Regions from separate parts of the Streptomyces sp. HSG2 genome, predicted to be linked through region 3. Evidence: riboswitches for the same ligand, from Rfam matches in the RefSeq annotation. Region 3 holds a riboswitch; each other region holds the start of a gene.
What was found. Region 3 has a riboswitch for cobalamin ahead of JEK78_RS03455 (energy-coupling factor ABC transporter permease). Riboswitches for the same ligand answer to the same signal wherever they lie in the genome.
Positions count from the first base shown of each region.

Region 1: it holds a riboswitch for cobalamin, as region 3 does, so the genes downstream of both, JEK78_RS06245 (ribonucleoside-diphosphate reductase subunit alpha) here and JEK78_RS03455 (energy-coupling factor ABC transporter permease) in region 3, are expected to answer to the same signal.
Region 2: it holds a riboswitch for cobalamin, as region 3 does, so the genes downstream of both, JEK78_RS05820 ((2Fe-2S) ferredoxin domain-containing protein) here and JEK78_RS03455 (energy-coupling factor ABC transporter permease) in region 3, are expected to answer to the same signal.

Region 1 is NZ_CP066801.1:1,545,732-1,553,162, forward strand. It holds gene JEK78_RS06225 (GntR family transcriptional regulator) at 1-557, shown strand, start outside; gene JEK78_RS06230 (DUF3311 domain-containing protein) at 781-1,038, shown strand; gene JEK78_RS06235 (sodium:solute symporter family protein) at 1,035-2,645, shown strand; gene JEK78_RS06240 (GNAT family N-acetyltransferase) at 2,706-3,209, shown strand; cobalamin riboswitch at 3,372-3,523, shown strand; gene JEK78_RS06245 (ribonucleoside-diphosphate reductase subunit alpha) at 3,644-6,025, shown strand; gene JEK78_RS06250 (ribonucleotide-diphosphate reductase subunit beta) at 6,016-7,035, shown strand; gene JEK78_RS06255 (cytochrome P450) at 7,120-7,431, opposite strand, start outside.
Region 2 is NZ_CP066801.1:1,445,666-1,453,096, forward strand. It holds gene JEK78_RS05800 (endonuclease domain-containing protein) at 1-620, opposite strand, end outside; gene JEK78_RS05805 (DUF805 domain-containing protein) at 793-1,146, opposite strand; gene JEK78_RS05810 (FAD-dependent monooxygenase) at 1,582-2,913, opposite strand; gene JEK78_RS05815 ((2Fe-2S)-binding protein) at 3,369-4,064, opposite strand; gene JEK78_RS05820 ((2Fe-2S) ferredoxin domain-containing protein) at 4,178-4,519, opposite strand; cobalamin riboswitch at 4,725-4,914, opposite strand; gene JEK78_RS05825 (hypothetical protein) at 5,222-6,307, shown strand; gene JEK78_RS05830 (AAA family ATPase) at 6,518-7,057, shown strand; gene JEK78_RS05835 (SDR family oxidoreductase) at 7,133-7,431, opposite strand, start outside.
Region 3 is NZ_CP066801.1:900,579-908,009, forward strand. It holds gene JEK78_RS03430 (DUF6099 family protein) at 1-279, opposite strand, end outside; gene JEK78_RS03435 (cell division protein SepF) at 589-978, opposite strand; gene JEK78_RS03440 (hypothetical protein) at 1,107-1,586, opposite strand; gene JEK78_RS03445 (chloride channel protein) at 1,757-3,187, shown strand; gene JEK78_RS03450 (potassium channel family protein) at 3,271-3,768, shown strand; cobalamin riboswitch at 3,837-4,019, shown strand; gene JEK78_RS03455 (energy-coupling factor ABC transporter permease) at 4,049-4,747, shown strand; gene JEK78_RS03460 (energy-coupling factor ABC transporter substrate-binding protein) at 4,744-5,079, shown strand; gene cbiQ (cobalt ECF transporter T component CbiQ) at 5,080-5,829, shown strand; gene JEK78_RS03470 (ATP-binding cassette domain-containing protein) at 5,826-6,686, shown strand; gene JEK78_RS03475 (VOC family protein) at 6,856-7,242, shown strand.

The sequences.
Region 1 (7,431 bases), 650 kb from region 3:
CCAGGCCCAAGGTCTCGCAGACACTGGGCCTCACGTCCTCCACCGATGACATGCGCGCCCAGGGGCGGGAACCCGCGGTCCGGCTGCTCACCGCGGAACACGTGGCGGCCGACGAGCGGTTGGCCGCGTTGCTGGACCTCCCCCCGGGGGGCCGGGTGCTCCGTGTCGAGCGCCTGCGGTCGGTCGACGGTGAACCGATGGCCGTCGAGGTCACCCACCTGGGCGCGGAGCGGTTCCCCTCGCTGCGAGACGAACTGGCCCGGGGCGCCTCGCTCTACACGGCGCTGCGCGAGGTGCACGGGGTCCGGCTCACCGACGCCGAGGAGACGATCGAGACGGCACCGGCGAGCCCGCGCGAGGCGGGCCTCCTCGGCACCGACGTGGGTCTGCCGATGCTGTCGCTCTCCCGCCACTCCTTCGACGAACGAGGACGAGCCGTGGAGTGGACGCGATCGGTCTACCGCGGGGACCGCTACAGGCTGGTGGCACGGCTGCGAGTCCCCACGCCGGAACCCTCCCGTCCCAAGAGCCCGGGTGGCGGGCACCGCGACGGCTGACGAGCCGGGGCCCGGGGCAGGCGCCCGGCGGGGGCGAGCCGGCGCGACGCGGCACCACCGGGCCCGCGCGCTCCCCCGACCCTCGGCGACGCCAACCCCGACGACGCACGGAGGCGGGAACTGTACCGGTATGCGGACAAGGGGTTCCGCTCCGCCGGCGCCATCCCCTACATTTCCCTGCGCATCGCACCCGGCGATCACCTAGGGGACGGAGAGCCGTCAGATGTCGCACACCCCGGGGGCCGACAGAGGGCCGACGGTGACGCCGACACGCGTCGTCGTCGGTGTCTGTCTCGCCGCACCGTTCGTGGCCATGTTGTGGGTGGGTTCGTACGCCAGGGTCGACCCCCGCTTCGCCGGAATCCCGTTCTTCTACTGGTACCAGATGGCCTGGGTGGTCGTCTCCACCGCACTGACGATGGTCGCGTACCGACTCTGGCAGCGTGACCAGCGCGCCCGTCGCGGAGGTGCGCCGAAGTGAACGACGGCGTGAACGGCGTCGCGCTCGGCGTCTTCGTGTTCTTCTTCGTCCTCGTCACCGTCCTGGGCTTCCTCGCGGCTCGTTGGCGGCGCGCGGCCGACGAGAACAGTCTGGACGAGTGGGGGCTCGGCGGCCGTTCCTTCGGCACCTGGGTCACCTGGTTCCTGCTGGGTGGCGACCTGTACACCGCGTACACGTTCGTGGCCGTACCCGCGGCGATCTACGCGGCCGGCGCGGCCGGTTTCTTCGCCGTGCCGTACACCATCCTCGTCTATCCGTTGATCTTCACCTTCCTGCCGCGCCTCTGGTCGGTCTCGCATCGCCACGGATACGTGACGACCTCGGACTTCGTACGCGGCAGGTTCGGCTCCAGAGGGCTCTCCCTCGCGGTCGCGGTGACCGGGATCCTGGCGACGATGCCCTACATCGCGCTGCAACTCGTCGGCATCCAGGCCGTCCTCGACGTGATGGGGGTCGGTGGCGGGGAGGACACCCACTGGTTCGTCAAGGACCTGCCGCTGCTTGTCGCCTTCGGGGTCCTGGCGGCCTACACCTACTCGTCCGGCCTGCGCGCCCCGGCGCTGATCGCGTTCGTGAAGGACACGCTGATCTACGTCGTGATCGCGGTGGCCATCATCTACATCCCCATCAAGCTGGGCGGGTTCGGCGAGATCTTCGCGGCGGCCGAGGACAAGTTCGCCACCTCGGGCTCGGGCGGCCTCGTCCCGAGCGAGGCGGGCCAGTGGACGTACGCCACACTGGCGCTGGGTTCCGCGCTCGCGCTGTTCATGTATCCGCACTCGATCACCGCCACGCTGTCCTCCCGCAGCCGGGAGGTGATCCGTCGCAACACCACGATCCTGCCGCTGTACTCGGTGATGCTGGGCCTCCTCGCCCTGCTCGGCTTCATGGCCATCGCGGCCGGCGTCTCCGTGGACAACGGCCAGTTGGCGATCCCTCAGCTCTTCGAGAACATGTTCCCGTCCTGGTTCGCCGGCGTGGCCTTCGCCGCCATCGGGATCGGCGCGTTGGTGCCGGCCGCCATCATGTCGATCGCCGCGGCCAACCTCTTCACCCGCAACATCTACAAGGAGTTCGTCCGTCCCGACGCCGACGCGGCGGCCGAGACGCGGGTCTCCAAACTGGTGTCCCTCCTGGTCAAGGTGGGGGCGCTGGTGTTCGTCCTCGGTATGGACAAGACGGTCGCGATCAATTTCCAGTTGCTCGGCGGCATCTGGATCCTCCAGACCTTCCCCGCCCTGGTCGGTGGGTTGTTCACCCGTTGGTTCCACCGGTGGGCGCTGCTGGCCGGCTGGGCCGTCGGCATGCTGTACGGCACACTCGCCGCCTACGGGGTCTCCTCCCCCACGCGGGCCCACTTCGCCGGCTCGTCGGACCGTATCCCGGGGATCGGGGAGATCGGCTACATCGGACTCACGGCGTTCGCCCTGAACGCGGCGGTCACCGTGGCCCTGACACTGGTGTTCCGCGCCGTCAACGCCCCGGACGGCCACGACGAGACCCGCCCGGAGGACTACACGGCGGACGCGGGGGACCCGGGCGTCCGGGTCGAGTCGCCGCCGGCCACCGCGGGCTCCGCCCACTGACCGATCGCCGCCCGCGGAAAACCGGGTGCCCGCGGGCGGCGGCTCGGGCACACTGCCGCGATGGACATCGACATCCGGCGGGCATCGCCGGCCGAACACCTCGCTCTCGGCGAGATCACCACCCAGGCCTACCTGGTCGACGGACACCTCGATTTCGGTTCCGAGGACCCGTACCTGAGCAAGCTTCGGGACGTGGCCGGGCGGGCGGACTCCGCCGAGGTCCTCGTCGCCGTGGACGGGGCCGAACTGCTCGGCGGGGTGACCCTCGCCCTCGCCGGAGGACCGATGGCTGAGCTGGCGACCGAGGGCGAGGCCGAGATCCGCATGCTCGCCACCACCCCGGCGGCCCGCCGCCGCGGCGTCGGCGAGGCGCTCGTGCGCGCCTGCCTGGAGTCGGCCCGGGAGTCGGGCCGACTCCGCGTCGTCCTGTCGACCCAGCCGTCGATGCACGCCGCCCACCGGCTCTACGAACGACTGGGCTTCGTCCGCGCGCCGGGGCGGGACTGGAACCCGCTCCCGGAGCGCGACGGTTTTCGCCTGATCGTCTACGAGACGTCCGTGTGAGGGCGTGCGAGGCTCCACGCCGGCGGGCCGGAAGGCGGATCCAGGGCCCGTACACCGCGCCGGGACCGGGGCACGGGCCCCGCACGACCGGTCTCAATCGGCCTCCCGACGCGGGCCACCGCGACCCTCGTGGACACAACATCTGGGTGTGCCGTCGAGGCCCGACACAAGATGTATGCTCGTGCTCGCTGTCGCCGCAGGGGAATCCGGTGCGATTCCGGAGCTGTCCCGCAACGGTGTACCGGCGTGTCACCCGCGTCCCGGGATGCGCGCCCGGTCCAGTCCGAGGACCTGCCGACAGCACACCCGGTCGTCCCGACCGGGTGTCGAGACGACCGGGCCTCGTGGAGTGGGCCGGTGGACGCGGCGCCCCGCCGCGCCCGTGCCGCCGCGCTCCCCTTCGGGCCCCGTGCCGAGCGAGGGAGAGCCCCCACGTGACCATCGCGCCAGCCGACCCGGCTTCAGCGGCCCCGGCGACCGAGGAAGGCGACGGGCCCGGCACCGTGCTCCTCCGGACGCTGACCCGGCTGACGGCCGACCTCCCCGACGCCGACCCGGGGCGAGTGGCCGCCGCCGCGCTGCGCGGCCGGTCCGCCCGCGCCGACGAGGCCGAACTGCGCGAACTCGCCACCGAGGCGGCGGCCGGCCTGATCTCCGAGGATCCCGCCTACTCCCGGCTCGCCGCCCGGCTGCTCGTCATCGGCATCCGTGCCGAGGCCGCGTCCCAGGGCGTGGTCACCTTCACCGACTCCGTGGAGGTCGGGCACCGCGAGGGTCTGATCGGCGACCGGACCGCGGCGTTCGCCCGGCTGCACGCGGCGCGCCTGAACGACCTGGTCGACCCGGAGGCCGACGACCGCTTCGGCTACTTCGGCCTGCGCACCCTGTACAGCCGCTACCTGCTCCGGCATCCGGTCACCCGGAGCGTCGTCGAGACGCCACAGCACTTCCTGTTGCGGGTTGCCGCAGGCCTCGCCGAGGACGACAGCGCGCGCTCGGTGGAAGAGGTCGGTTCGCTCTACGGCCTGATGAGCCGATTGGACTACCTGCCCTCCTCCCCCACCCTCTTCAACTCGGGGACCCGGCATCCGCAGATGTCGTCCTGCTACCTCCTGGACTCCCCCAAGGACGAGCTGGACTCGATCTACGACCGGTATCACCAGGTGGCGCGCCTCTCCAAGCACGCCGGGGGCATCGGGCTCTCCTACTCCCGGATCCGCTCCCGAGGCTCGCTGATCCGGGGCACCAACGGGCATTCCAACGGCATCGTCCCGTTCCTGAAGACCCTGGACGCCTCCGTGGCCGCGGTGAACCAGGGCGGCCGGCGGAAGGGGGCCGCGGCGGTCTACCTGGAGACCTGGCACTCGGACATCGAGGAGTTCCTGGAGCTTCGCGACAACACCGGCGAGGACGCGCGCCGGACCCACAATCTCAACCTCGCGCACTGGATCCCGGACGAGTTCATGCGGCGGGTCGCCTCGGACGGCACCTGGTCGCTCTTCTCGCCCTCGGACGTGCCCGAGCTCGTCGATCTGTGGGGCGAGGAGTTCGACGCCGCCTACCGGGCGGCCGAGGCCGCCGGTTCGGCCCGCCGCACGCTGCCCGCCCGGGAGCTGTACGGGCGGATGATGCGGACCCTCGCGCAGACCGGCAACGGCTGGATGACCTTCAAGGACGCCGCCAACCGCACCGCCAACCAGACCGCCCGACCGGGACGTGTCGTCCACTCCTCCAACCTCTGCACGGAGATCCTGGAGGTCACCGACGACGACGAGACGGCCGTCTGCAACCTCGGCTCCGTCAATCTGGGCGCGTTCGTCGACGAGGCGGCCGGGGACATCGACTGGGAACGGCTCGACGCGACCGTCCGGACCGCCGTGACGTTCCTGGACCGCGTGGTCGACATCAACTTCTACCCGACCGAGCAGGCGGGCCGCTCGAACTCGCGCTGGAGGCCGGTGGGCCTGGGCGCCATGGGACTGCAGGACGTGTTCTTCCGACTGCGGCTCCCCTTCGACTCGCCGGAGGCGAAGGCACTGTCCACCCGGATCGCCGAGCGGGTCATGCTCGCCGCCTACGAGGCCTCCGCCGACCTGGCGGAACGCCACGGCCCCCTGCCCGCCTGGGAGGAGACGCGCACCGCGGACGGCGTGCTGCACCCCGACCACTACGACGTCGAGCGGGCCTGGCCCGATCGGTGGGCGGAGCTGCGCGAGCGGATCGCCTCCGTCGGGATGCGCAACTCGCTGTTGCTGGCGATCGCCCCGACCGCGACGATCGCGTCCATCGCCGGGGCCTACGAGTGTGTCGAGCCGCAGGTCTCGAACCTGTTCAAGCGCGAGACGCTCTCGGGCGAGTTCCTCCAGGTCAACTCCTACCTGGTGCGGGACCTCAAGCGGCTCGGGGTGTGGGACGCCCGGACCCGGGAGGCACTGCGCGAGGCGAACGGCTCGGTGCGGGAGTTCGCGTGGATCCCCGAGGAGGTGCGGGCGCTGTACCGCACGGCGTGGGAGATCCCCCAGCGCGCGCTGATCGACATGGCCGCCGAGCGAACGGCGTTCCTCGACCAGGCGCAGTCGCTCAACCTCTTCCTGGAGACGCCGACCATCGGCAAACTCTCCTCGATGTACGCCCACGCCTGGAAGTCGGGGCTGAAGACCACGTACTACCTGCGGTCTCGGCCCGCCACCCGGATCGCCCGCGCGGCCGGGGGCAGCGCCGGGGCCGCCGTCCCCGCGCCCACCAGGCGGGAGCCCGACCCCGAGGCCCTCGCCTGCTCCCTTGAGAACCCCGAGTCCTGCGAGGCATGCCAGTAATGAGCGACCGTCACCACCTGCTGGACCCGGGCTTCGAGCTGACGCTGAGGCCCATGCGCTACCCGGACTTCTACGAGCGCTACCGGGACGCCATCAAGAACACCTGGACGGTGGAGGAGGTCGACCTCCACTCGGACGTGGCGGACCTCGCGAAGCTGTCCGACGAGGAGAAGCACCTGATCGGCCGCCTCGTCGCCTTTTTCGCGACGGGGGACTCGATCGTCGCGAACAACCTGGTGCTGACGCTGTACAAGCACATCAACTCCCCGGAGGCGCGGCTCTACCTGAGCCGCCAACTGTTCGAGGAGGCCGTACACGTCCAGTTCTACCTGACACTGCTGGACACCTACCTCCCCGATCCGGAGGACCGGACCGCGGCCTTCGCCGCCGTGGAGAACATCCCCTCGATCCGGGAGAAGGCGGAGTTCTGCTTCCGCTGGATGGACTCGGTCGAGCGCCTGGACCGCCTGGAGAGCCGGGAGGACCGGCGTCGCTTCCTGCTGAACCTGATCTGCTTCGCCGCCTGCATCGAGGGCCTGTTCTTCTACGGCGCCTTCGCCTATGTGTACTGGTTCCGCGGCCGGGGGCTGCTGCACGGTCTGGCCACGGGCACCAACTGGGTGTTCCGGGACGAGTCCATGCACATGTCCTTCGCCTTCGACGTGGTCGACACCGTCCGCAAGGAGGAGCCGGACCTCTTCGACGACCGGCTCCGTGAGCAGGTCGTCGACATGCTGCGGGAAGCCGTGGAGGCGGAGTTGCAGTTCGCCCGCGACCTGTGCGGGGACGGCCTGCCGGGGATGAACACCGAGTCGATGCGGCAGTACCTGGAGTGCGTGGCCGACCAGCGGTTGACGCGGCTCGGCTTCGCCCCGGTGTACGGCTCGGAGAACCCGTTCTCCTTCATGGAACTCCAGGGTGTCCAGGAGCTGACCAACTTCTTCGAGCGGCGTCCGTCGGCCTACCAGGTGGCGGTGGAGGGCACCGTCGACCTGGACGAGGACTTCTGACCGGGAAGGTCGCGGAACCGCCCCCGTGCGGCGCGTGTCGCGGCGGGGGTCGCCCCCGCCGCACCCGCCGTGCGGTCTCCGCGCTCAGCGAGGCGACGGACGCAACAGCAGTCGACGCGGGCGCAGGGTGATCCCGATCCGCATGCGGGGATCGGATCCGGGTGCGTGCTCGAAACGGTAGGCGGCGGCCACCACGGCGGTGACGAGCGTGAGTTCCGCCATGGAGAAGTGATCGCTCGGACACTTGCGGTTGCCCAGACCGAACGGGCGCATCGCGTACTTGGGGATCTCCCGGGCCCGCTCCGGTGTCCACCGTCCGGGGTCGAAGACCTCACTCCGGTCGTACGACCGCGGGTCGCGCTGGATCGCGTACGGACTGTAGATGACGTCCGCGCC
Region 2 (7,431 bases), 550 kb from region 3:
GGTCCGCCCGGGGCCGGTCGGGCGGGCCGTTCGCCGGCCGCCGCCCCACGCACCCGCGCGGTCCGCGGCCACCGCGTCTCGGCGTGCTCGGCGGCGTCGAGCAGCCGCACCAGCGCGCGCGGCAGCCACCACGTCGGCCGCGCCCCGTCACACCCGCGCTCCACGAGCACCCGACGCCACTCGACCCCGGCGAGGTGGCTCGACGGCCCGTCGGAAGCACGGCCCCGGGCGGGGCCGGGAGGGGGCGTCCGCCGCAGCTCCGTCGCGACACGCCGCCGCCAGCTCGGCGCCGTTCCCGTGTCGCGGTCGGGAGCCGACGTTCCGCGAAAGGGCCCGACGCGGACCAGGTCACGCCGGTCCACCCGGAGGGCGTTCAACTCCGCCGCGGCACGCCGCACCTCGGACTCGGCGACGCCCCATCGCCCGTCGTCGATCTCGGTGGTGGGCACCAGGCGCCCCCCGAGCAGGACGTACCCGGACCGGGGGTGGGCGGGAGGGCGGGTCAGGGCTCCGGAGGACGTGGGCAGGGCGGCGCGCGAGGTCAGGGCGGGCCACAGGGCATCGGCCGCCTCCAAGGAGATCAGGCCGTGCGCACGGCCGGGCTTGGCACGCTCCGTCACTCCCCCAGGCTAACGGCGCCGGAGGGTGGTCGGCGCGCCTGCCGGGCGGTGCGAGGACGGACCGCCCTCGGACGCGGGCAAAGGGCACGGACCGGGGCGCGTCTCCGGCGAGCGCGCGTCATGCGGCCGGGCCGCCCGGGAATCCCGGACGGCCCGGCCGCCGCACGTCTCGTCAGGCGTATACGGGCGACTTCGGGTTGGGGCCGTACTTGTTGGGCTCGGAGTCGCCGTCCAGGCAGGTGAAGACCAGCATCACGATCGTGCCGACCAGTGGGACGATCGTGATGAGTACCCACCATCCCGAGCGGCCCGTGTCGTGGAGACGCCGGACGGTGACGCCCAGGCTGGGCAGGAACAGCCCCAGCCACAAGAGCGGGACCAGGATGTTGACGCCGAGGAGAGCGTCCACGATCGACAGCACGATACCGAGGGCCAAGTAGACCAGGAAGTACATCCAGTATTCCTTGCGGCGTGCGCGCCCGCTGAACACGGCGTACTTCTTGACGGCCTCGATGAACCACTGCATGTTTTCCCCAAGAATGGTGCGAAATTCCTACCGGCGAGACCGGCTCGGTGGAAGACCGTACGGATCTGACAAGTGCGCGTCAACGGCAATCGATCTTCGGGTCCACGCTCGGACACCCCGCGACCGGGGGCACCCCAAGCGTCGCAATCCACCCGCTTTCACACATTCACCGAGGAAGCCATGTCCGAATTTCGCGATTTGGGGGCCGAAGAAAGATCATCAATCGGTGATCGAAAGACGTGTGCGCGACCGAATCGACGTTTCTTCGAGGCCGGAACGATCTCGAACCGTTGCGTACTCACGCCCGGGATCGGCGAGCGCTCGGACCTGCCGACGTCGGACCCGCTACGGGCGAAGCGGCGCGTACTCCACCTCACCGTGCTCGTAGCCCTCGCCAGGACTCCGACAGATCGCCGGTCCCCTCGGGCAGGACCGTCAGAGAGAAGGTGACGGGGAAGCCGCCTGGACGGCCGCCCGAATCTCGGGGGCACCGAGCGCCTCCGGCGGATCGACCAGGAAGACCACCCGCGCGTAAGCGGTCAGCAGGGAGTGATCACGTGTGGCCGCCTCCAGGAGCCGGCCCACGTACGCCTGCCGCTCCCGCCACCTCTCGGTGCGCTCGCCCTCGACGACCGGGAAGACGAGGTCGGCGCCGGTCGTCATCGACCACACCGAGTCGACCGCCTCCTTCGCGAGGTCGGCGAAGTACTCCTCGGCTCGCGGCACGCCCGGCCGGGACACGTGGCCGCGCAGCACCATGGCACCGAGTGCTGCGACCGTCATGCCCTGCCCGTACACCGGGTTGAAGCTGCACACCGCGTCGCCGAGGACGAGGAGGCCGGCCGGAAAGGAGGGCATCCGCTCGTAGCGGCGGCGCAGATTGGCAGGGAAGCGGTATGCCACCGGGTCTCCCAGCGGCTCGTGGCCCTTCACCGTGTCGTGGATGTCCGACCCCGACAGCGACTTCAGGAACGTGAGGAACCCCTCCGGGTCACGGGGCGGGTAGTCGCCGAGGAAGCCGCACGCCGTCACCGCCGTGCGTCCGTCCTCGATGGTGGTGCAGATGGCGCCACGCCCGGTCTCCGGCGACGCCACCACGTCGATGGCGACGTCGGCGCCCATCCGGTCCGGCGGCAGCCGGAAGTACTGTGTCGTGTAGCCGACCCCGATCCGCTGCCGGTCCTCCGCGACCTTCGGGAAACCCAGCTCGGTCAGCCATGCCGGGGTCCGCGAGCGCCGCCCGGTGGCGTCCACCACCAGATCGCCCGTGAGCTCGCGTGAGATGCCGTCCCCCACCACCGACACCCCGACGACCGTCCGCCGGTCCCGCGTCGTCAGCAGACCGGTGACGTCGTGCCGGTGGAGAAGCGACACGTTCGGCAGCGCCCGTACCCGGGCCCGTACCCGCTGCTCCAGGTGCTGCCGGCTCATCGACACCAGCAGCATGTCCGAATGGGGCTGCGGCATCCGCCGACCCTCCATGACCCAACGGACATTGCCGGTGACGTCCCCCGTCACGGCCCCGCCGGAGATCAGCTCGTCCGTGATGCCCGGCAGCAGTTCCTCGATGATGTGCCGGCCACGGGTCAGCAGGGCGTGCACGTGATCGCCCTGCGGCACTCCCTTGCGGGGAAGGTCGTCGTCGACGAGTTCGTCCCGGTCCACCACGACCACGTCGTCGTAGGAGTCAGCCAGCACACGCGCGGCCAGCAGACCGGCCATGCTCGCGCCCAGGACGATCACGCGGTTCCGCTCGGCTGTCCCCACGGTGTTCTCTCCTCGGAGGCGTAGATCCGAAGCCACGCGAAGGGGCGCGGCTCACGCGTCGGCCGACGGCGTCATCAGGGCCACCGTCTAGGCGAATTGGGCAGTGTGCATGAGCAACTCTACGTAATGATAGTGCAGTTGTTGTCAGGTGTTCGGCCCTGATGTGTCCGTACCAGGCAGTCGACCGCCACGAGGTCCCGCAGGCGTCGCGCGGCGGCGCCGGAGCGTCGACGCGGTCGGACCGCGCACGCCCCGCCGGGCGTTCCAGGCGAGGACGCCGCCCCTCGACACGTGGTCCGCCGGTACCGTGCGATGCCGGGACGGGCCGCGGCCCCTCCGGCCTGAGCCGACACCCCCTCGACCGCGCCGATGGAATGTCGGACCCCCGGTGCTCCCCGGGCCGGCCGGGCCCGAGGCGACGACCCGCAGGGCTTCCTGCCCGGCCCCGGTGGGCGTCAGGGACCCAGGCAGCAGTCGCCGCACTTGCCGCCGGAGGGGGTGCGGTAGAAGAGGCAGCAGCTACGCCGGCGGAAGGCGAGGTCGCGGCCTGTCAGTCGGCCGGTGTCCGCGAGGCGGCCGGTGGCGAGCAACTCGGCGGTGAGAGCGGTGAGCGGTCGGCGCAGTTCGGGCCGGGCTCGCAGGAGGACCTGGGCCGTGCCGGTCAGGGCGGACGCGGCGTTGCCGTCCAGCAGGCGTGGCGCGAGCCTGCGGCGGAGGGCGGCGGCCAACGGCGCCAGGTGCTCGCCGACCACGACCCGGTACAGCGTTCCGGCGAGTGGCGGGAGGCCCTCGGCGTACCAACCGGTGGGCCGGGGCAGTCGCAGGGCCGGCGCGTGGTCGGCGCGGTGGAGTCCGGACAGGTCCAGGACGATTCCATGACCGAGGGCACAGGCCAGGACCGGCGACCACAGGCGCGCCGCGTGCCCCAGGTGGGCCAGAGAGGCCCCGACACGTGTCTCGCGGGTGTCGTACCGCTCGGCGATGGCGCCGGCGAGATCGCCGAAGCCGCTCGGGTAGGCGTCGGTGACGGGACGCCAGCCCCGCTCGGGGCCGCCGAGCGTGACGGCGAAGAAGCCGCCCAGGGTCGCGGCGTCCTCCAGGGCGGTGGCGACGGCCTTCGCGGGGGCTCGGGCGGACGCGTACGGGGTCACGTCGGCGTGGTCTCCTGTCGTGGTGCGGGCCGCGCGCCCGTCTGGGCGTGGCCGGCGAGAAGGGTCACGGGACTTCCTCTCGTGCGGGTGCGGCGGGGGGCGGAGCGCCGGGCTCAGGGGGCCGCGTGGCGTCGGGGCGGGGTGAAGACGTGCAGGTCGAGGATCTCCGGCCGGGGCGCGATCCCGGGCCCGCCCGCACGCACCCAGGAGGCGACGTCCTCGGTCGCCGCCGGGTCGTTGACGAGGCCGAGCCAGACCGGCCGCGCCCCGGCGGCCCGCCCGGCGGCCGAGGGCCGCACGACGACGACGTTGGCCTGGTCGCAGACGTCCAGGCAGTCCGAGATCCGCACGGGGGCGACCTCCCGAAGGCGGGCGGCCTGGGCGGAGTGGTCCACGCCGGCCATCCGGGGGCTGCCGCAGCAACAGTCCCGGCAGACAACCACCCGACACGGCAACGGTCCCGGACCCGGCCCCGGGGCGGTGGAGCGTCCGGCGCCAGGTCCGCCCGCACCGGCGTGGCCGTCGCCTCGGTCACGCGCTCCGACGCCATCGCGTGCGCCCGCCGCGCCCCGTCCCTTGTCCGCCGCCAAGCTCGGCGGCCTCTCGGCCGACCTCCCAGGCATGCCGAACCACCCTCCTCCGGGGAAATCCGCCCCGGGTTCGTCGAGGAGGCGACCGCGTGAGTCTCCTGGCTCTCGGGTCGAGGCTCGCCCCGCCTTCCCACCCGCCTTCGGGCAGTGGCGTGTTCGGGGTTCGCTCGCCGATCACAGTGGCGGGACCGCGTCGGTTTCGCACCGACTTCCTCGTACCGCCGTCGCCTTGTCGTGGGACATCATGGCATTTTGGACACCCCGCGTCACCAGGTGGTCTCCGGGTCGAGGCCCGGGCGGGCCCACGCCGGTCTCCCGTCGGTCCGCGGCGCGCCCGGCGCCCGCGACGCCTCGACCCCTCCGTACGCCGCGGAGCACCGGCGCGGACTCCGGCGGACGCGGTGTCACCCGCTCCCCGAGGACGGAGACCCTCGGGGAACGAAGCGCGCGCCACACCCGGTACGCCTATCTGAATTGCCCCGAATTGCCGCGTACGTCACCTCGGCGGTGACAGGATCCGCGCAGCGTGCCGCCGTTCGGCGCACGACCCCCCACGAAGGGATTCGCGTGAGACTCAGGACCATGCTCCGCCGGTTCGGGACGGCGGCCGGCGCCGGCATCCTCGCCGCGGTACCGCAGACACCGGCCGCCGCCGTGCCCGCCTCGCCGACCACGGCCCCCGTCTCAAGGGCGGCGACCGCCACCGCTCCCACACTGGTCACCGGTCCGGAGGGCCGGCAGTCCGACGCCACCTGCCCCGCCGGCACGACGGTGATGGGCGGCGGGTACACCGCCACCCGTTTCGCCCGTGCCAACGGCGGCAGCGTCTACGACTACGTCACCGCCAACGGTCCCGTCGCCGAGTCCAACTCCTGGCGCGCCCGGGTTCTGCGGGACGGCAGCACCGTCGTCGCCTACGCCATGTGCGTTCCCGGCGAGCAGGGGTACCGCGTCGTCTCCGGCCCCTCCTCCCGCCAGTCGGACGCCACGTGCCCGACCGGCACCCGCGTGGTCGGCGGCGGATACGGCGTCCAGACCTTCGTGCACGCGCGCGGCGGGACCATCTACGACTACGTGTCGGCGAACGGCCCCGTCGCCGAGTCCAACTCCTGGCGCGCCCGCATGCACCATGACGACGGCAAGGTGATCGCCATCGCCGTCTGCGCGCCGGAGCGCCTCGGCTACCGGATCGCCACCGGCCCCTCCGCGAGAGAATCGGACGCCACCTGCCCGACCGGCACCCGCGTGGTCGGCGGCGGATACGGCGTCCAGACCTTCGTGCACGCGCGCGGCGGCACGCTGTACGACTCCCTGACCGCCAACGGCCCCGTGTCGCAGAGCAACGCCTGGCGGGCCCGGATGCTGCACGAGCAGGGCAGGGTCATCGCCCTCGCCGTCTGCGCGCCGCAGGAACTCGGCCACCAGATCACCGCCGGGGCCTCCGCGCGCGACTCCCAGGCCACCTGCCCGGCGGGCACCAGGGTGGCGGGCGGCGGATACGGCGTGCAGTGGTTCGCCCGGGCCAACGGAGGCGAGATCTACGACTACCCCACCGTCGACGGTCCGACCTCCAACGCCACGGGCTGGCGGGCCCGGATGCTGCACGAGCAGGGCAGGGTCATCGCCCTCGCCGTCTGCGCGCCCACCGGCTGACCGGCGCGGACGCCGCACCCGCTCTCGGCGGGCCTCCGGCCGGTCGCTTCTAGGGTGAGGAGGGGGCCGGACGGGCGTGGCGTGTCGCCGACCGTGCTCCGTGAGACGCTGTTCGGGCATGATCGGCGAGGTTGGCGGTCGTGGTCGTCGTGGGGGGGCGGGGTGGCTGCACGGGGCGACCGCGCCCGGCGGGTGAGTGTGGGGGAATCCATGATCGTCTGGGTGAACGGCGCGTTCGGGAGTGGCAAGACCACGCTGGTGGACGAGGTGCGGAGGCGTTGGCCAGAGGCCCTGGTGTACGACCCGGAGATGGTCGGCTATGTCCTCCGGGAGATCGTGGAGGTGCCGACCGGCGACTTCCAGGATCTGCGACTCTGGCGACGTCAAGTGGCGGATTTGGCCGTGGCGCTGGTCGAGGAGTACCGCCGGCCGGTCCTGGTGCCGATGACGCTCGTCGACCCCGGCTATACGGCGGAGATCTTCGGTGTACTGGAGGGAGCGGGGGTGACGGTGCACCACTTCTTTCTCACCGTGTCGGAGGACGAGCTGGTCCGCCGGATCGACGGGCGGAGCTTCACGCCGGACGACCCCGAGCGGGACGAGCGGGTGCGGCGGTGGTGCAAGTCCAGGATCCGAGTCTGCGTGGCCTCGATGGAGACCCTGCCAGGCGGCACCGTCTTCCTGGACGGCGCTCGGAGTCCGGGTCTCCTGGCGGACGATGTGCTGACTCGGGTCGGTTCGCACCCGTGAGTGCGAGCGATGCTCGCACCTCCGCGGCTCGGGCCGCAGCATCCCGGGTCACCGGGGGGCGGGGATCGGGTGGGGTCAGTGGACGGAGAAACCGCCGTCGACGAAGAGGGTCTGCCCGGTCACGTAGGCGGAGGCGCGGCCTGCCAGGAACACGGCCGCCCCCGCGAAGTCCTCGGGCAGACCGTTGCGCCCGACGAGTGTGCGGTCGGCCAGCGCCGACACCTGCTCGGGGTCGGAGGCCATGCGCGCGTTGAGCGGGGTGGGGACGAAGCCCGGGACGAGCACGTTGCAGGTCACGCCGTGCGGCGACCAGGCCTCCGCCTGGGAGCGGGCGAGGGATTCCAGCGCTCCCTTGGACACCCCGTAGGCGCCAC
Region 3 (7,431 bases):
CATCAACGCCTGGCGGGCATCGCCCATGTCGGTGAGCTGGGCGGCCCGCAGCTCGCCCGGCCCCAACGTCGGCGCGCGCAGCACCCCGCACCCACGACCGGCCAACTCCGTGAGCCCCAGCGCCTCACCTCGCAACTCCGGCGGCCCGGACACCGCCAGTCGACTGCCGATGGCCTGCGCCAAGGCCTGCGCCTGCCAGACCTCGGCCAGGATCTCCGGTGCGTCACCGCCGACGGTCAGGGCACGCCTGCTCGTCAGGATGAGCCGCACAGCGTCCATGCGATGCCCCCGTCCGTCCTCGGCCGTCCTTCGACACGCGACTCCACGCATCCACCCGAACCCCGTTCTCACTACCCAGAGTGAGGGTGAAGGGGGCCAAAAGCCAGAGCAAGACGGAAATCTATGGACAACAAATCGGTTTCAAGCAGATTGACAGCTACCAAGAGTAATCGGCAGGTTCTCCGAGGCGCGGCCGGCACGCCCCCACCCCGTCCGGTCGGGCCCCGAACGTCCCGCTCCGGGCGAGCACTCCCTCGGCCCGGGGAGCGCCGACGCGCGAGACTCGACCACCCGGCGCCCGGGGCGCCCTCACACCCCGGGCACTCCGGCCTGGCCCATCAGCCCGGTCACCTCGGTCCCGGCGGGCGTCAGCAAGAACACGCTGCGGTCGACCCGGTGCATGGCACTCGCCAGGCCGAACACGACACCGGTGCTGAAGTCGAGAACGCGCTTGGCGACGTCCGACTCCGCGCCGGTCAGGTCCAGGAGAACCGGAACACCGGCCATCAGGGTCTCCGCGACCTCACGGGCGTCGGCGAAGACGTTGACCCGGAGGACCACCAACCGCCGCCGCTCCTCCGTCTCGGAGTCGGGCAGGGAACGGTGCCCCGCCGACGACGGCCACGAATCCCGCCCGCGCAACGGAACGACCTGGGCGAGCCCCTCCCACTGCCGATCGGTGACGTCATGGATGTTCACCGGACTCCCCCACTCCGACTCAACTTCACTTCACGCACCGGGCAATTCTTACGCCAAGTCACCTGTTCGGCCCAACAGCGACACGGCGACGGCCCGATCGGGGGCGCGTGTTCCGATGGACGCGCCGGTCAGGTCGCCCGGTCGTCCAGGCTCTGGCGGCCGGCCAGGGCCCAGATCACGAACACGTCGATCGCCATCACGACAACCGCCCAGACCGGCGCGTACGGCAGGAAGAGGAACTGTGAGACGAGGCTCAAGGACGCCAGGACGATACCCGCGAAGCGCGCCCACTCCATGTCCTTCAACAGACCGTACCCGGTGGCCAGGAGCAGGGCGCCCAAGACCACGTGCACGATGCCCCAGCCGGTCAGGTTCATCTCGTACACGTAGGTGCCGACCCTCGCGTAGACGTCGTCCTCGGCGATGGCCGCGATGCCCTGGAGCACCGCGAAGGCGCCGTTGCACAGCAACAGCACCCCCGCGAAGACGACGCCCCCGGTGATCCATCCGTTGTCGCCGTTCCGCCGGCGTGGCGGCGCGCCTCCCGCGGAGGGGGCGGCGCCGGCCGACGAACCGGGACCGGGAGGGGGTGCGTCGTGCTGGCTCATGAGCTGCGTCCTTTCACGCGAGTCCCTCGATCCTGCGAGCGTGGTTCTCGCGCGGCCAGACGAAGCGGTCCGAACGGGCGAGCGCCGTCGGCCTCGGACGTGCGGCGCCACACGGTGTCGCGTTGACTGACCGCACCGGCCGCCGGGGCCGGGCGAACGCGGAGGTCACCATGAGCACGCCGGCCAACGCTGCCGTGCCGCGGGCCGAGCGGTCCTTGCGCGAGATGCTGCTCAGCCGCGGCTACCCGGCGCTGCTGCTGCTGTCCGTTCTGCTGGGCGTGCCGGTCGCCGCGGCGTGCTTCTTCTTCGTGGGCTTCCAACACCAACTCCAGCACTGGGTCTGGGTGTCGGCTCCCGGCGCGCTCGGCCACGACCGACCGCCCTGGTGGTGGGCGCTGCCCACGCTCACCCTGGCCGGTCTCGTCCTCGCCCCGCTCGTCACCCGCGTGCCGGGTTCCGGGGGCCACCTGCCGGTCGACGGCCTGGGCGGGGCGCCGGTCGGTCCCCGGGAACTGCCCGGAACCATGCTCGCCGCGCTGGCTACGCTGCCGCTGGGCGTGGTCCTGGGCCCCGAGGCACCGCTGATGGCCATCGGAAGCGGACTGGCCCTGCTGGCGATGCGCCGATTCCGGGACGCCGATCGGCGGGCTCGGGCCATGGTCGCGACGGCGGGTTCGACCGCGGCCATCTCCACCATCCTCGGCGGCCCGATCGCGGCGGCGGTCCTGCTCATCGAGGGGGCGGCGCTCGGCGGTGCCCGGATGACGGCCCTGCTGCTGCCGTGCCTCCTGGCCAGCGCGACCGGCGCGCTGGTCTTCACCTGGCTCGGCGACTGGACCGGCCTCAGCAGCGGCGCCCTGGCCCTTGACGGCGTGCCGCCTCCGGCGGGCCCCGACGTCGGCGACTTCCTGTGGGGCGTGCCGGTGGCGGCGGTCATCGCGGTGTCGGTCACCCTGGGGCGGGAACTGGGTCGGTCGACCGCCCTCTGGACGCGCCGGGGCGGCACGGCTCGCCGCACCGTGGCCTGCGCCGTCGCGGTCGGCGTGAGCGTCACGGCCTACGCGCTGATCACCGGCCGTTCTCCGGCGGAGGCCGCCCTGTCCGGCCAGGCCACGCTCGCCGAGCTCGCCGCCGACCCGCACGCCTGGTCGGTCGGGGCGCTCCTCGTCCTCGTCGCCTGCAAGGGACTGGCCTGGGCGGTCGCCCTGGGCAGCCTGCGCGGGGGGCCGATCTTTCCCGCCGTCCTGCTCGGCACGGCCACGGCCATGGCGTGCTCCGGACTGCCGGGGTTCGGCACGACACCCGCGCTCGGCCTGGGCATCGCCGCCGCGGCATCGGCGATCACCGGTCTACCGCTGGCCAGCGCGGTGCTCGCGGCGCTGCTGATGGGCAAGGACGCCATGGAGCAGATGCCGCTGATCGTCGTCGCTTCGGTGGTCGCCTTCGTCGTCGGCCAACTGGTGCGCCGTGACGGGTCCGACGGGGCGCCGGCCGGTGGTGTCGCCGGCGGCCGGGAACCGTCCGGGGCACCGGAGGGCGCCCGGACGACCGGGTCGGCGGAGGGGGCCGCGAGCACCGGGGCGACGGGGGCGGGCCGGTGAGGCCGCCGCCTCCGAGCGGGCCGCGCCGGCGGGCGGCCCGGCGCGCGCGATGGACGGCGGACTGCCGGGCCGCCCGCCCGTGGCTGCTGCGGGCCCTCGTCGCGGCGGCCGTGGTGGTGGCCTACTTCCTGTTGCCCCTGGACCTCCTCGGGCCGCAACGGCCCGCGCTGAGCTGGTCCGTGTTCTGCCTGGTGCTCGCGGTCGTCGCGGTGTCCCTGCTCCGACAGGTCCGCCACGTGTTGACCGACCGGGCCGGCACGCGCCCCGGCATGACCATCGCCCTGCTGACCGTGCTGGTGATGCACGTCTTCGCCGCCGCCGACTACTCCCTGGCCAAGCAGCCCGGCGAGTTCACCGGCCTGGAAACCCGGTTGGACGCCCTCTACTTCACGGTGGTGACCCTGGCCACCGTCGGCTACGGGGACATCACCCCCTCCGGGCAGACGGCGCGCGTGGTGGTGATCGTCCAGATCCTCTACACGCTGGTCTTCCTCACCGCCGGCGCCACCGCCCTGGGGCAGCGGCTGCGCGCGATCGCCGTCCGCCGCGCGGGGCCCCGCGAGGGCGAGAGGGCCGACTGACCGCCTGCGGGCACCGCCCGCCCCCGTCCGTGCCCCGGCGCGCCCTTGTCACCGGGGTGTGGCCGCGACTAGTGTCACCTCGCTTCGGTGAACGGGAAATCGGTGCGATACCGGTGCGGCCCTCGCCACTGTGATCGGGAAGTCCGGCTCCTGCCCTCCGGGGCGGCCACTGGGTCCGCGGACCCGGGAAGGCGGAGTCAGGGCGGTGTCACCCGTCAGCCAGGAGACCGGCCGGGGCGTGTCAACCATCCACGAGGTGCTGGAGAGGGTCCGCCAAGCCATGCACATTGCCGAGGGCTTCCTGCCCCCGGCGCACGCGATCGCCTGGGGCGTCGCGTCCGCGCCGTTCGTCGTCCACGGAGTCAGGACACTCACCCGCGAGGTCAGGGAGCATCCGGAGAGCACACTGCTCCTCGGCGCCTCCGGGGCCTTCACGTTCGTCCTGTCCGCTCTGAAGCTCCCCTCGGTGACGGGGAGTTGTTCGCACCCGACCGGCACCGGTCTGGGTGCGATCCTGTTCCGGCCGCCGATCATGGCGGTCCTGGGCACCATCACCCTGCTGTTCCAGGCGCTTCTCCTGGCCCACGGCGGGTTGACCACGCTCGGTGCCAACGTCTTCTCCCTCGCGATCGTCGGTCCCTGGGCCGGCTACGCCGTCTATCGAGCGTTGCGCCGCCTCGACGTGCCGCTCATGGTGACCGTGTTCTGCGGCGCCTTCGTCGCCGACCTGTCGACGTACTGCGTCACCTCGGCGCAACTGGCCCTCGCCTTCCCCGACCCGGGCAGCGGCTTCCTCGGCGCGCTCGGCAAGTTCGGGTCGATCTTCGCCGTCACCCAGCTCCCGCTGGCGGTCAGCGAGGGGCTCCTCACCGTGTTGGTCGTGCGCCTGCTCGTCCGCTCCAGCGCGGGAGAGCTGACGCGACTCGGCGTCCTGGTGAGCCGCGCGAACGGACGCGAGCGGGAGGCGGTTGCCCGATGAGGCGTGACACGAGGATCAACGCCCTGCTGCTGCTCGCGGTCGCCGCGCTCGCGGTGATCCCCTTGGTGTTCGGGCTCGGCGACCACAAGGAGGAGCCGTTCGCCGGCGCCGACGGCGAGGCGGAGACGGCGATCACCGAGATCGACCCGGGCTATGAGCCCTGGTTCTCCCCGCTGTACGAACCGCCCTCGGGCGAGATCGAGTCCGCGCTGTTCGCCCTGCAGGCGGCGCTGGGCGCGGGTGTCCTGGCCTACTACTTCGGGCTGCGCCGAGGAAGGCGGCAGGGGGCGGAGAGCGCGCTCCCGGGTCGGGGCTCGGCCGCGGGGGACTGAGTGCTGCCGATCGACGCGGCGGCGCACGCCAGTCGCTGGCGTCACCGCCACCCCCTCGACAAGGCGATCCTGGGGCTGGGTCTGACCGCGTTGGCGATCTCGCTGCCGCCCTGGCCCGGTGCGGCCCTGGTGCTGGTGACGGCCGTGGTCGTGTTGCTCGGCCCGGCGGGCGTGCCGGCCCGGGCGCTGTGGCGGGCCTGGCGGGTGCCGCTGGGCTTCTGCCTGACCGGCGCGCTGCCGCTGCTGGTCCGGGTGGGCGGGGCGGACGGGTTCGTCTCCTGGGCCGACGGCGGACCGGCGCGCGCCGGGGGCCTGCTGCTGCGCTCGTCGGCGGCGTCCCTCGGGGTGTTGCTGGTGGCGTTCACCACGCCGATGTCGGATCTGCTGCCGCGGCTGGTGCGGGCGGGGGTGCCGGCCCCCGTGGTGGATGTGGCCTTGGTGACGTATCGGATGAGCTTCCTGCTGTGGGACGCGGTACGCCGGGTGCGGCAGGCCCAGGCCGCTCGGCTGGGTCACACCTCGCGGGCGGCGGTCTGGCGTTCGTTGGGCGGGCTGGGGGCCACGGCGTTCGTGCGGTCGTTCGACCGGGCGGCGCGGCTCCAGGCCGGTCTCGCCGGGCGGGGGTACGACGGCACGCTGCGTGTGCTGGTTCCGCGGGCCCGCGTGTCCGTCCGGTTCGCCGCCGCCAGCGGTCTGCTGCTCGCCGGGCTCACCGTGCTCACCCTGGTACTGGAAGGAAGTTCTTCTTGAACGGCTCCGCCCTGATCGCCCTTCGGGGCGTCTCCTTCGCCTACGAGGACGGGCCGAAGGTCCTGAGCGACCTGGACTTCGAGGTGGTCCAGGGGCGGGCCCTGGCTCTGCTGGGCCGCAACGGCAGCGGCAAGACCACCCTGATGCGGCTGCTCAGCGGCGGTCTGCGACCTCGCTCCGGTCGGCTGAGCGTGGCCGGCGAGACCGTGCGGTACGACCGAGCCGGGTTGACCCGGTTGCGCACGGCCGTGCAGCTGGTCGTCCAGGATCCGGACGACCAGCTGTTCGCCGCCTCCGTGGCGCAGGACGTGTCGTTCGGCCCGCTCAACCTCGGCCTGCCGGACGCCGAGGTGCGGTCGCGGGTGTCCGACGCTCTGGCGGCTCTGGACATCGCGACGCTGGCGGACCGGCCCACGCACCTGCTCTCCTACGGGCAGCGCAAGCGGGCCGCCATCGCCGGCGCCGTCGCGATGCGCCCCCGGGTGCTCATCCTGGACGAGCCCACCGCCGGGCTCGACCCGGACGGCCAGGAGCGGTTGCTGGCGACCCTGGACGCGCTGCGCGCCGGCGGCGCCACCGTCGTGCTGGCCACCCACGATGTCGATCTCGCCCTGCGTTGGGCCGAGGAAGCCGCCGTGCTCACCCCGTCCGGCGTCCGCTCCGGCCCGACCGACGCCCTCCTGGGCGACCCCGACCTGTTGCGTCGGGCCGGACTGCGTCTGCCCTGGGGGGTCGCGGTGGCCCGGCTGCTCCGAGCGCGGGCCGCGCCGGGCGACCCACCGTCGGCGCCGCGCACGGCGGAGGAACTGGCCGACTTCGTCGACGGGCACCGCCGGGCGGAAGGCCGCCCGGCCTGATCCGCCCGCCGGGTCCCGTCGGGCGCGCGGCGGACCCGGCGCCGGAGCGACGAGTCCCACGACCGGGAAGGCCACGTCGGGTCCCGTCGGGGGAGAACTCCGCATGAGGCCCCGCGCGGTGGCGCGATCCGGACACCAGGTGTCCTCTTTCCCGCCTAGCGTCCGTCACATGAACAACGACGCGTCATCCCGCCCCTCCCTCCGCTACGCGGCCGTCACGTTCGACTGCCCGGACCCCGTCGAGCTGTCCCGCTTCTACGCCGAGGTCCTCAAACTGCCCGTTCTGTACTCCACCGACGACTTCGTCCTGCTGGGCGAAGAGGGTTCGGCCGGTCTCGGCTTCAACCGGCTGGCCGACTACCGGCGCCCGACCTGGCCCGACCCGTCCCAGGAGAAGCAGGCCCATCTCGAACTGGGGGTCGACGACCTGGACGAGGCCCAGACCTGGCTGCTGGATCGCGGGGCGGTGGCGCCCGCGACCCAGCCCGAACCCGACCGGTGGCGGGTGCTGCTGGACCCCGCCGGCCACCCCTTCTGCGTCACCACGCTGGCCTGAGCACGACCGAGCGACACCGGTCCACCCGGCCACCTCACCGGGACGGCCGCGTGGACCGGCGGCAATTGAGGTTGAATCTGCAACAAATGTCCGATGAACGGACCCCCCACCCCGGATAACGGTCCGATTGCGATCCCGGGTGTTCTCGCAGTTCACGGACCGTGATGTGATCCGCATCACTAAAACATT